3 regions of the Kluyvera intermedia genome follow, and region 2 is predicted to be linked to each of the others. Evidence: predicted binding sites of a transcription regulator. Region 2 holds the regulator's gene; each other region holds the start of a gene.
The links. Region 2 encodes PurR, which represses purine synthesis genes. Its sites were predicted from a motif close to CANGCAAACGTTTGCNTG; they were not measured.

Region 1 (3,930 bases), 1.3 Mb from region 2:
TTCGCCGACCGCCAGACGGGCGGAAGCCGCGAAGTCCAGCAGAGCGACCGGCGCACGTTCGCCAATCGCCATGGCTTCACCGTAGTAGCTATCAAGGCTGGCGGTGGTGACCGCACAGTTAGCCACTGGAATCTGCCACGGGCCGACCATCTGGTCACGCGCTACCATGCCGGTAACGGTACGGTCGCCGATGGTAACAAGGAAGGTTTTTTCAGCCACGGTCGGCAGGTGCAACACGCGGTTCACCGCATCGGCCAGAGAAATATTCTCACGCGCCAGCTGCTCGCCTTTGGCTTTCAGGGTCTGCACGTCGCGGGTCATTTTCGGCGTTTTGCCCAGCAGCACGTCCAGCGGCAGGTCAATAGGCTGATTGTCAAAATGGCTGTCGTTCATGGAAAGATGAAGCTCTTCGGTCGCTTCACCAATCACCGCATAAGGCGCACGCTCGCGTTTGCACAATTCGTCAAACAGCGGCAACTGGTCCGCAGACACCGCCAGTACATAGCGCTCCTGAGATTCGTTACACCAGATTTCCAGCGGGCTCATGCCAGGCTCATCGCTTAAGATGTCGCGCAGTTCAAACTTACCGCCGCGCCCACCGTCGCTCACCAGTTCCGGCATAGCGTTAGACAGGCCGCCTGCGCCGACGTCATGGATAAACAGAATCGGGTTCGCATCGCCCAACTGCCAGCAGCGGTCGATAACTTCCTGGCAGCGACGTTCCATTTCCGGGTTGTCGCGCTGGACGGAGGCAAAGTCGAGGTCAGCGTCAGACTGGCCGGAAGCCATTGAAGAGGCTGCACCGCCGCCCAGACCGATGTTCATGGCCGGGCCGCCGAGGACGATCAGTTTTGCGCCCACCACGATCTCGCCTTTCTGCACATGATCGGCGCGTATGTTGCCGATCCCGCCCGCCAGCATGACCGGTTTGTGATAGCCGCGCAGCTCTTCGCCGTTGTGGCTGTTCACTTTCTCTTCATAGGTACGGAAGTAGCCGGTCAGCGCCGGACGACCAAATTCGTTGTTAAACGCAGCGCCTCCCAGCGGGCCGTCGGTCATGATATCCAGCGCAGTAACGATACGGTCAGGTTTGCCGAAATCTTCTTCCCACGGCTGTTCAAAGCCTGGAATACGCAGGTTAGATACGGAGAAGCCCACCAGCCCGGCTTTCGGTTTCGCACCGCGCCCGGTAGCGCCTTCGTCACGGATTTCGCCGCCAGAGCCGGTTGCCGCACCTGGCCATGGCGAGATAGCGGTCGGGTGGTTATGGGTTTCCACTTTCATCAGGATATGCGTTGGCTCCTGATGGAAATCGTAGCGGCCGGTGGCGTGATCGGCAAAGTAGCGACCCACTTCGGAACCTTCCATCACGGCGGCGTTATCTTTGTACGCTGACAGCACGTGATCCGGCGTGGTTTCGAAGGTGTTTTTAATCATTTTAAACAGCGACTTCGGCTGTTCTTGACCGTCGATAATCCAGTCGGCGTTGAAGATTTTGTGGCGACAGTGTTCGGAGTTGGCCTGCGCAAACATGTACAGCTCGATGTCGTTCGGGTTGCGCCCCAGCTTGCTAAACGCATCTTGCAGGTAATCAATTTCATCATCAGCCAGCGCCAGGCCAAGGCGGATATTGGCCTCAATGAGCGCCTGACGTCCCTGCCCCAGCAGATCAATACTGGTGACCGGAGCGGGTTGATGGTGAGCAAACAGTTTTTGGGCATCCTGCAGGGAGCCAAATACGCTCTCCATCATGCGGTCGTGCAGTTCTGCCGCCACAGCATTCGCTTGTACAGCGGTCAGGTCAGGAGCATCGAGGTAATACGCTACGCCGCGCTCTAAACGCAGAACCTGTGGCAGGCCGCAGTTATGAGCAATGTCAGTAGCTTTCGAAGACCAGGGAGAGATAGTGCCAGGGCGGGGAGTGACGAGCAGCAGTTTACCGGTCGGTGTATGGCTGTTGAGGCTTGGGCCATACTGCAACAGTCGCGAAAGCCTGGACTGCTCTTCTTCATTTAGCGGCGCTTCCAGGTCGGCAAAATGGACATACTCAGCGTATATATTGCTTACCGGGAGGTTGGCTGCCTGAAAACGCGTCAGCAGTTTGTTAATGCGAAATGCAGACAGTGCAGGCGAACCACGCAGAATTTCCATCATAAGTCTCTCGTCTTCTCAGCTTTCAGTGTGCGCAATGGGGGAGAACGGGCGCTATTATAGAGAATCCTGCGCCGCGACGAAACCGTTTGCGTCGAAATAAAATCAGCGGCGCGCTTTACCAATAGATGTGACCTACTTCTCGAATCAGTTGCCAAGTGGCGCAATGTTAAGCAAAATGCCGCTCAATCTATAGCAAACCGTAACGTCGTCAGGGATTTATACTTACATCTGGGCGAATTAACTATTTGAAAAAACTTAAGATTAATTATCTGCTCATCGGCGTTGTGACGCTGTTGCTGGCAGCGGCCCTATGGCCATCAATTCCCTGGTTTGGCAAACCAGAAAACCGAATCGCCGCGATCAAAGAGCGGGGGGAGCTGCGCGTCAGTACCGTGCAATCCCCGCTGACCTACAGTACCTATAATGATAAAGATATTGGCCTCGACTATGAGTTAGCTCAGCAGTTTGCTGACTACCTCGGCGTGAAGCTGAAAATCACCGTGCGGCAGAATATCAGCCAGCTTTTTGATGACCTTGACCATAACGACGCCGATATGCTGGCGGCGGGGCTGGTCTATAACAGCGAACGGGTCAAAAACTATCAGCCCGGCCCCACCTACTACTCCGTTTCACAGCAGTTGGTTTATCGCGTGGGTAATACGCGGCCTCGTAGCCTCAGTAACATCACCGCAGGCCAGCTCATCGTGGCCCCTGGGCAGGTGGTCATAAACGATCTGCACAGTTTAAAACAGAAGAAGTACCCAGACCTGTCATGGACCGTTGACGACAAACGCGCGTCGGTCGATCTGATGCAGGCGGTTATCGATGGCAAACTGGACTACACCATTGCCGATTCGGTGGCGATTGGTCTATTCCAGCGTGTTCATCCTGAACTGGCGGTAGCGCTGGATATCACTGACGAGCAGCCGGTCACCTGGTTTAGCCTACAGGATGATGACAATACGCTCACAGCCGCAATGCTCGACTTCTTCAACAACATTAATGATGACGGCACCCTTGCCCGTCTGGAAGAAAAGTATCTCGGCCACGGCAATGATTTTGACTATGTTGATACGCGTTCATTCCTGCGCGCGGTCGATAACGTATTGCCCGATTTACAGCCGCTATTTGAAAAGTACGCTAGCGAGATCGACTGGCGCCTGCTGGCAGCCATTTCTTATCAGGAGTCGCACTGGGATCCGCTCGCTACCTCCCCCACCGGCGTGCGTGGTCTGATGATGCTCACCAAAAATACCGCCCAGAGTCTGGGATTAACCGACAGAACCGATGCCGAGCAAAGCATCAGCGGCGGGATGCGTTACATCGAAGATATGATGGACAAGGTTCCGGATACCGTGCCGCAAGGTGAACGAATCTGGTTTGCGCTCGCCGCCTATAATCTCGGTTATGCCCATATGCTCGACGCACGTGCGCTCACCGCAAAACAAAAAGGCAACCCTGATAGCTGGGCCGATGTGAAGCAGCGTCTGCCGTTACTGAGCCAGAAACCCTGGTATAGCAAGCTGACCTACGGTTATGCCCGTGGGCATGAAGCTTACGCTTACGTTGAGAATATTCGTAAGTACCAGATAAGCCTCGTCGGCTATTTGCAGGAAAAAGAACAGCGGGAAGCGGAAGAGAAGGCAATTGCTCAGGCCTATCCTTCGGTATCGCCAGATGAACTGCATCAGGGCGATAATGCTTTTGGGCTGTTCTCATTTTTACGCCGGAGCGATTACAGCAACGGCGACCCGTCATTGCTGAGATTCTCACCGA
Region 2 (3,930 bases):
GCGACGGCTGCTTACCACCACAACTAACAATGCCAGCCCCGCCACAATTGCGCCCATCACGGGAACAAAAGCGTAGCCCATCCCGCCTGAAATCACGGCACCACCAGCAACCGCACCCAGCGCATTACCAAGATTAAATGCCCCGATATTGACCGATGATGACAGACCTGGCGCTTCATGCGCTACCCGCATCACGCGCATCTGCAACGGTGGCACCACCGCGAAGGTTGCCGCACCCCAGACCACCATGCTCACTGCGGCCCCTAACTGGGTTTGCGCAAGGAACGGAATCGCCAACATAATAACCATCAACAGCAGCAAGAAGCCTTTCAACGTGCCGCTGACGGAGCGGTCAGCAAATTTACCGCCCAGGTAGTTACCGATGGAGAAACCAACGCCAATCAACACCAGCATCAGTGTGATAAAACCTGACGATGCGTGGGTGATGGTGTGCAGTACCGGAGAAATGTAGGTATAGAGCGTGAACATGGCGCCCGCACCTAATACGGTCGTTAACAGCGCAGACAGGACCTGCGGACGGACCAGTACCGACAGCTCGCGCTTAACATCCGGTTTCTCCCCCGCCCCACCTTTTGGAAGAGAAAACCACAGACTGATGATGGCAATCACACCAAGCCCCGCGGTTGCCATAAACGACATACGCCAGCCGATAGTTTCCCCAAGCCATGTTGCCGCAGGCACTCCGCCAATGTTAGCAATGGTCAGCCCCATAAACATGGTTGCAACGGCGCTGGCCTGCTTGTGCTTTGGTACCACGCTCGCCGCCACCACTGAGCCAAGACCAAAGAAAGCGCCATGGTTGAGGCTGGTGATAATGCGCGAGAGCATTAAGGTGGTGTAGTCCGGCGAGATAGCGGACAGTACGTTGCCAAGGGTAAAGATAGCCATCAGGAAAATCAGCGCATTACGACGACCGCGATGTGACAGTAATAGCGTCATCAGCGGCGCGCCAACCATCACGCCAACCGCATAGGCGCTGATCAACATACCGGCGGCGGGAATTGAGACATCAACCCCTTTCGCGATAACCGGCAATAAGCCCATCGGCGAGAATTCGGTCGTACCAATACCAAAGGCCCCAATGGCTAAAGCCAATAAGGGAAAATTAATTTTCATACAAAAGCTCCGCTAAGCCACACGCAATACGCGGCATGACAACATGGGGCAAAAGCATGACATTAATCACAGAAAAACAGAAGTGTACAAAACAGCAAAAGATTATTGCTAATTGGGTAACAATAATACGAGAGGGAGCGGATGCTCCCTCACAGAGGGATTAATGCAATATAGCGGTGAAACTTGCTGCGACGATCAGAGCAAGCGCAATAAAGGTAGTACCGAGTGACAACTTAAGATCGGTGCTCATCAATTTTTCTCCTTTTGATTTCCACAGTAAAACTGCGTTTAATCATTTTTGCACAGTTAATCGTAAAAATCTTCACAGATTTAGCAGGATGTTTGTTTTTGTTCTTCCACTTTGCGCCAGGATAAGTCAAAATTCGACGCTTATTTATAAGCGTACCGGCCATTGACCCCCTCCTGTCGTCCTGTATCGTTTTCCCGGCGAAATGCAATCTGCAAGATTGTACCAGGGTGTGTGAAGGCAAACGTTTTCCTTTCGGTTTTATCAGGGGCAGGCCAGGGTCTGGAGTGAGATGGAATGGCAACAATTAAAGATGTAGCGAAGCGCGCAAACGTTTCCACTACAACCGTATCACATGTAATTAACAAAACCCGTTTTGTCGCTGAAGACACGCGTGAAGCGGTTTGGGCAGCCATTAAAGAGCTGCACTACTCGCCAAGCGCCGTGGCGCGTAGCCTTAAGGTTAACCACACCAAATCGATCGGTTTATTGGCAACCAGTAGCGAGGCGGCGTATTTTGCTGAAATCATCGAAGCCGTTGAGAAAAACTGCTTTGAGAAAGGCTATACCCTAATTCTTGGCAACGCGTGGAATAATCTTGAGAAACAGCGCGCGTATTTGTCGATGATGGCGCAAAAGCGCGTAGATGGCCTGTTGGTCATGTGCTCAGAGTACCCGGAATCTCTGCTCACGATGCTCGAAGAGTATCGCAACATCCCGATGGTGGTGATGGACTGGGGAGAATCCAAAGCTGACTTTACTGACTCCGTGATTGATAACGCCTTTGAGGGCGGTTATATGGCGGGTCGTTATCTGGTGGAACGCGGGCATCGCGATATCGGCGTGATCCCAGGGCCGCTGGAGCGTAACACTGGTGCGGGTCGTCTGGCGGGCTTTATGAAAGCCATGGAAGAGACGATGATAAACGTCCCAACCAACTGGATTGTACAGGGCGATTTTGAGCCTGAGTCTGGCTATCGTGCGATGCAGCAAATCCTGTCCCAGCACCCTCGTCCAACCGCAATCTTCTGCGGTGGCGATGTCATGGCGATGGGCGCACTGTGTGCTGCCGATGAAATGGGTCTGCGGGTTCCGCAGGATATTTCGCTTATCGGTTACGATAACGTGCGCAACTCCCGTTTCTTTACCCCGGCGCTGACGACGATTCATCAGCCAAAAGATTCACTGGGTGAAACGGCCTTCAATATGTTGATGGACCGCATCGTAAGTAAGCGTGAGGTGTCTCAGTCGATTGAGGTGCATCCGCGCCTCATCGAACGCCGCTCCGTGGCCGACGGCCCGTATCGCGACTATCGCCGCTAAGTCCTGATGCGGACGCCTTATTCCGGCGTCCGCAGCCACTCATCGTTTAACGTCTCACTGTCTCCCAGATACTCTAACAACCAGCTTAATGCCGGTGAGGCTTCGCTTTGCTGCCAGGTGAGACAACAGGCTGCATCCGGGAAGGGATTTTCCAGTGTTAATGCGACCCACTCCCCGCTCTCAAGCCACGGTTGCGCCCGATGTCCGGGTACCATTGCCGCGCATAGTCCAGCAGAAATGCAGGTTTCCGACGACGCCCAGTCCGGTACCACCACTCTTTTTTGGTTATCCAGAAGCCAGGTCGTCCGCTTGGGTAGCGAGCGAGAGGTATCCTCAAGCACCAATGAAGGCCAATTGCGCAACACATCATCGCTGAGCGGCCCTTCCATCTTTGCCAGCGGATGCGAACAGGCGACAACGCAGTGCCAATTAAGCTTACCCATGTCGCGAAAGGCAAAACGCCCGCCGATTGGGATGGCCTGGGTCGCGCCAATCGCCAGTTCCACGCGACCATCCGACAACGCATCCCACACGCCGTTGAAAACTTCCTGAAATACGATCAGCTCAACATCGTTAAAGTGGCGATAGAAATCAACAATCATCTGGCGAGTCCGTTCCGGTTTAACGATGTTATCTACCGCAATAGCCAACTGCCCACGCCAGCCGTTGGCAATCTGCTGACACTGTTGGCGGGTGATCTGCATTTTTTTGATAACAGATCGCCCTTCTTTCAAAAACCATGCACCGGCAGGCGTTAGCTCAACGTCCCGGTGCCGCCGTTCAAACAAAGGCACCGCAAGCCATTCCTCTAACTGACGGACGGTATAGCTCACCGCCGAAGGCACACGGTGTAATTCCTGCGCCGCGGCGCTAAAGCTGCCGTTGCGCGCAACGGCATCAACCACTTCTAAGGAATATTCAGACCACATTTTTTGCCTTCAAATATTTTGAATCCATGACTCAAATATTAGCGTTTCACAACCACCATTGCACTCTCTACACTCTGCGCAATTGTTTATTCATGAGAAAAAGGTCGATTTATGCAACCGGGGAAAGGATTTTTAGTCTGGCTAGCAGGACTGAGCGTGCTGGGTTTTCTGGCGACAGATATGTATTTACCTGCCTTTGCGGTTATTCAGGAAGATCTGCAAACACCAGCATCCGCAGTGAGTGCCAGCCTGAGTTTGTTCCTCGCCGGTTTTGCCCTCGCGCAGCTTTTGTGG
Region 3 (3,930 bases), 1.8 Mb from region 2:
CGAGGTTTTTTACCTGTGGAGAGGCGGGGCCTGAGATCAGTAACTCCTTGATCCCGGAGTAGAGTGGCTCGGTGAAGGCGACCTCTTTTTGGCGGGAAGGGGTGATGGTCAGGTTTGCGGCCGCGATATCCCCTTTACCTTCATTGAGGGCGCTAAAAAGCGTATCTCGCGTTACCGGGACGAAGATAATACGTACCTTAAGATGGCGCTGCTTCAGCTTTTTATCTTTTGCCAACTGCGCGTTAAGGCTTTGTTCAAACGCAGCGAAAATATCGTGAGTTGCCCCGCGCTGCTGGCCTTTGGTGATGAAAAAAAAGGTCTTGCTGTAGGTGGTCAACACCCGGATCACTCGTCGGTCTTGCATGCCGGGAAGATCGCCCGTCCACGGCTGCATGATCGTTTCGATATTGACCTCTAGAGTGTCGGAAGGCTCACTCTCCGTCGAGGCAGCATAAGCGGGTTGAAGCAGCAGAACGCTGAGGCAGGGAATGATAAAACGATAGAAAGGGACGGTGTTCATGGTGCGGCACTCCGCAGGGCGCATCCGTTTATTTTAGTCGATGGAGAGTAAAACACCTGGTGTGGAAAGGGTTTTCCCTGGTGAATTTGGGCAATAAAAAACCCCGATAAATCGGGGTTTTAGCAGTTTCATCAGCACTCAATACATCGGCACCGGCCATTCAGGCGGCGCATGACTCATCACTTCAACCATCACATCTTTGATGTTATTAAAGATGGTCGAAATATCCACCAGAGTAATCCCCAGTAAGCCCGTCGCGAACCAGCAAGCTGCTGCGACACCCAGCATACCGCTGATCACTGCCAGCCCGGCGTAGTCTGATTTACGAAGTTGAATCTTCAGGGTACTGGCGATAAACATCAGTACTGCGCTGGTTAACGGCCAACGTAGCAGCGCGACGCCTGCGGTAATGGAAACCATGAAACCTTATCCTCAGAGATAAACAAGACATTGCCCTGACAGCGCGTTGTTCACTGAGGCACGAGGCGCTCTGGCTATCTGAAGGCATCAAACGAGATGAAACGCTGTTTCTGTTTCATTCTATTTTGTGAACTATATCACGTTTGTTGTTTTATTCACCAGAGGCGGGCGCAGGATTTTTGTCAGTAAAATAACCGTTAAAAGGGTATGGGAATGGTGCTGCCGCGCGGTGTGCGACGGCAGCAAAGAGGCATATTAAGCGGAGATCTGATGACGATAGGCTGTCGGTGTACGGTCGAATTCACGGCGGAATACGCGGGAAAACGTCTGCTGCGAAACGTAACCCAGATCCATCGCGATATCGAAGATGGGTCGCTGGGTGGTGCGCAGCGCTTCCGCCGCCAGCAACAGACGCCGCTGGCGAATGTAATCACCCAACGTTTGATGCATCACGGTGCGGAACATCCGTTGCAGGTACCACTTCGAATAGCCGGATTTTTTGGCCACGATATCGATATTAAGCGGTTGCTCGATATGTTCATCTATCCATTCAATAAGCGTCTGAATAATTTCCCGATGGGACATAAGGCTCTCCCCGTTGTCTATTTTCGCGTCGATTTCTGTTCTGAGGGCGAGTATAATTCCTCAAGTTAACTTGAGGTAAAGCGGATTATGGAAAAAAAATCGACGAGAATAAAAACGCTGCTTTCACCGGGTGAAGTAGCGAAACGAACTGGCGTAGCGGTATCTGCGTTACATTTTTATGAAAGCAAAGGGCTGATTCGCAGCACGAGAAACAGCGGCAATCAGCGGCGCTATAAGCGCGATGTTTTGCGCTACGTGGCGATTATTAAAATTGCCCAGCGCTTAGGGATCCCGCTCGGCACCATTGGTGAATCTCTGCGCGTTCTACCGGAAAACCACACGCTGGGGCCGAAAGACTGGAAGCATTTCACCACCCAATGGCGCGAAGAGCTGGATAAACGCATCCACGCCATGGAAGCGCTGCGCGATCAACTCAACGGCTGCATTGGTTGCGGTTGTATGTCATTGCGTGACTGCCCGTTGCGTAACCCAGGTGATAAATTGGGTGAAGAGGGCACCGGTGCGCGACTGTTAGAAGACGAATAATCCATGCCGGGTGATTGCGACATTTATGCCACAGAATTGTTGCCAGATTGCGCATTAACGATAACGTTTGCGCATGGGTTGGTGAATTCTTCATCGGCAATCGTTAATTTTGATACAGCAGGGCAAACTTCTGTTGAAAAAGAGGGTATAAAAGCCAGATAATCGTTTGCCTCGAATTTTCGGACGCATCTTACGTCGAAAACGACAGGCTCACCTCATTGCGCAAACGCGCAAATGGGGACTTCCGATTATCGTTTTGTCTGCGCGGAGTTAATCGTTTGCTTTTTTGTGGCTCCCCTATTGCCGCAATGTAGCACAAGGAGATGACGCTTAACTGGCAGTGGATGTTCCACCACGCAGACGAACGAATGATAAAAACTCTCAGGGGATGTTTTCTATGTCTACGCCTTCAGCGCGTACCGGCGGTTCGTTAGACGCCTGGTTTAAAATTTCTGCACGTGGTAGCTCCGTTCGTCAGGAGATTGTTGCCGGTCTTACGACCTTCCTGGCAATGGTGTACTCGGTTATTGTTGTGCCGGGTATGCTGGGTAAAGCAGGCTTCCCGCCAGCCGCGGTCTTCGTCGCGACCTGTCTGGTTGCGGGCGTAGGTTCAATTGTCATGGGTCTGTGGGCAAACCTGCCGCTAGCCATTGGCTGCGCCATTTCACTGACTGCCTTCACCGCATTTAGCCTGGTACTGGGCCAGCAGATCAGCATTCCGGTGGCTCTGGGTGCCGTCTTCCTGATGGGCGTGCTGTTTACCATTATCTCTGCTTCTGGGATCCGTAGCTGGATTTTGCGCAATTTGCCGCAGGGCATTGCGCACGGCACCGGTATCGGTATTGGTCTGTTCCTGCTGCTGATTGCCGCTAACGGCGTGGGCATGGTTGTTAAAAACCCCATTGAAGGTCTGCCGGTTGCGCTGGGCAAATTCGATAGCTTCCCGGTTATCATGACGCTGATTGGTCTGGCGATGATCATCGGTCTGGAAAAACTGAAGGTGCCAGGCGGTATTCTGCTGACCATCATCGGTATCTCCATTGTTGGCCTGATTTTCGATCCCAACGTGCACTTCTCTGGCATCTTCGCCATGCCATCCCTGAGTGATGACAACGGCAACTCGCTTATCGGTAGCCTGGATATCATGGGGGCCCTGAACCCAATCGTGCTGCCAAGCGTATTGGCGCTGGTGATGACGGCGGTATTTGACGCCACCGGTACCATTCGTGCTGTAGCCGGTCAGGCCAATCTGCTGGATAAAGACGGTCAGATCATCAACGGCGGCAAAGCGCTGACTACCGACTCCCTGAGCAGCGTGTTCTCCGCAGTCGTCGGTGCGGCTCCAGCGGCGGTGTACATTGAATCTGCAGCAGGTACGGCAGCGGGCGGTAAAACGGGTTTAACCGCGGTGACCGTGGGTATCTTGTTCCTGCTGATCCTGTTCCTCTCTCCGCTGTCTTACCTGGTTCCAGGCTATGCGACCGCACCTGCGCTGATGTACGTCGGCCTGCTGATGCTGAGCAACGTGGCGCGCATCGACTTCAACGATTTTGTTGACGCGATGTCTGGCCTGATTACTGCAGTGATGATTGTGCTGACCTGTAACATCGTGACCGGCATCATGATCGGCTTCGCGACGCTGGTTATTGGTCGCGTGGTCTCCGGTGAATGGCGCAAGTTGAATATCGGTACCGTGATTATTGCGGTGGCGCTGGTCGTTTTCTATGCGGGCGGCTGGGCGATTTAATATCGTCACCGTGATCCACAGAACCCGCCAACTGGCGGGTTTTTTGTTTGTCATCCATGTGCAGTACGTACCAACACTTTTTTTCCATTTTCAGCCACGTCTTGTTTGCTTT

Region 1: purL (phosphoribosylformylglycinamidine synthase) is a predicted target of PurR. The motif match lies at 2,230-2,247, and genes of this name have one in related genera.
Region 3: U0026_RS21005 (NCS2 family permease) is a predicted target of PurR. The motif match lies at 2,227-2,244, and genes of this name have one in related genera.

What each region holds. Positions count from the first base shown of each region.
Region 1 is NZ_CP139986.1:1,343,657-1,347,586, reverse strand. It holds gene purL (phosphoribosylformylglycinamidine synthase) at 1-2,154, opposite strand, end outside; gene mltF (membrane-bound lytic murein transglycosylase MltF) at 2,400-3,930, shown strand, end outside.
Region 2 is NZ_CP139986.1:2,597,051-2,600,980, forward strand. It holds gene U0026_RS12550 (MFS transporter) at 1-1,137, opposite strand, end outside; gene cydH (cytochrome bd-I oxidase subunit CydH) at 1,298-1,387, opposite strand; gene U0026_RS12555 (hypothetical protein) at 1,371-1,550, opposite strand; gene purR (HTH-type transcriptional repressor PurR) at 1,682-2,707, shown strand; gene punR (DNA-binding transcriptional activator PunR) at 2,725-3,636, opposite strand; gene punC (purine nucleoside transporter PunC) at 3,748-3,930, shown strand, end outside.
Region 3 is NZ_CP139986.1:4,366,206-4,370,135, reverse strand. It holds gene U0026_RS21025 (MltF family protein) at 1-520, opposite strand, end outside; gene U0026_RS21020 (YjcB family protein) at 659-940, opposite strand; gene soxS (superoxide response transcriptional regulator SoxS) at 1,196-1,525, opposite strand; gene soxR (redox-sensitive transcriptional activator SoxR) at 1,613-2,071, shown strand; gene U0026_RS21005 (NCS2 family permease) at 2,469-3,818, shown strand.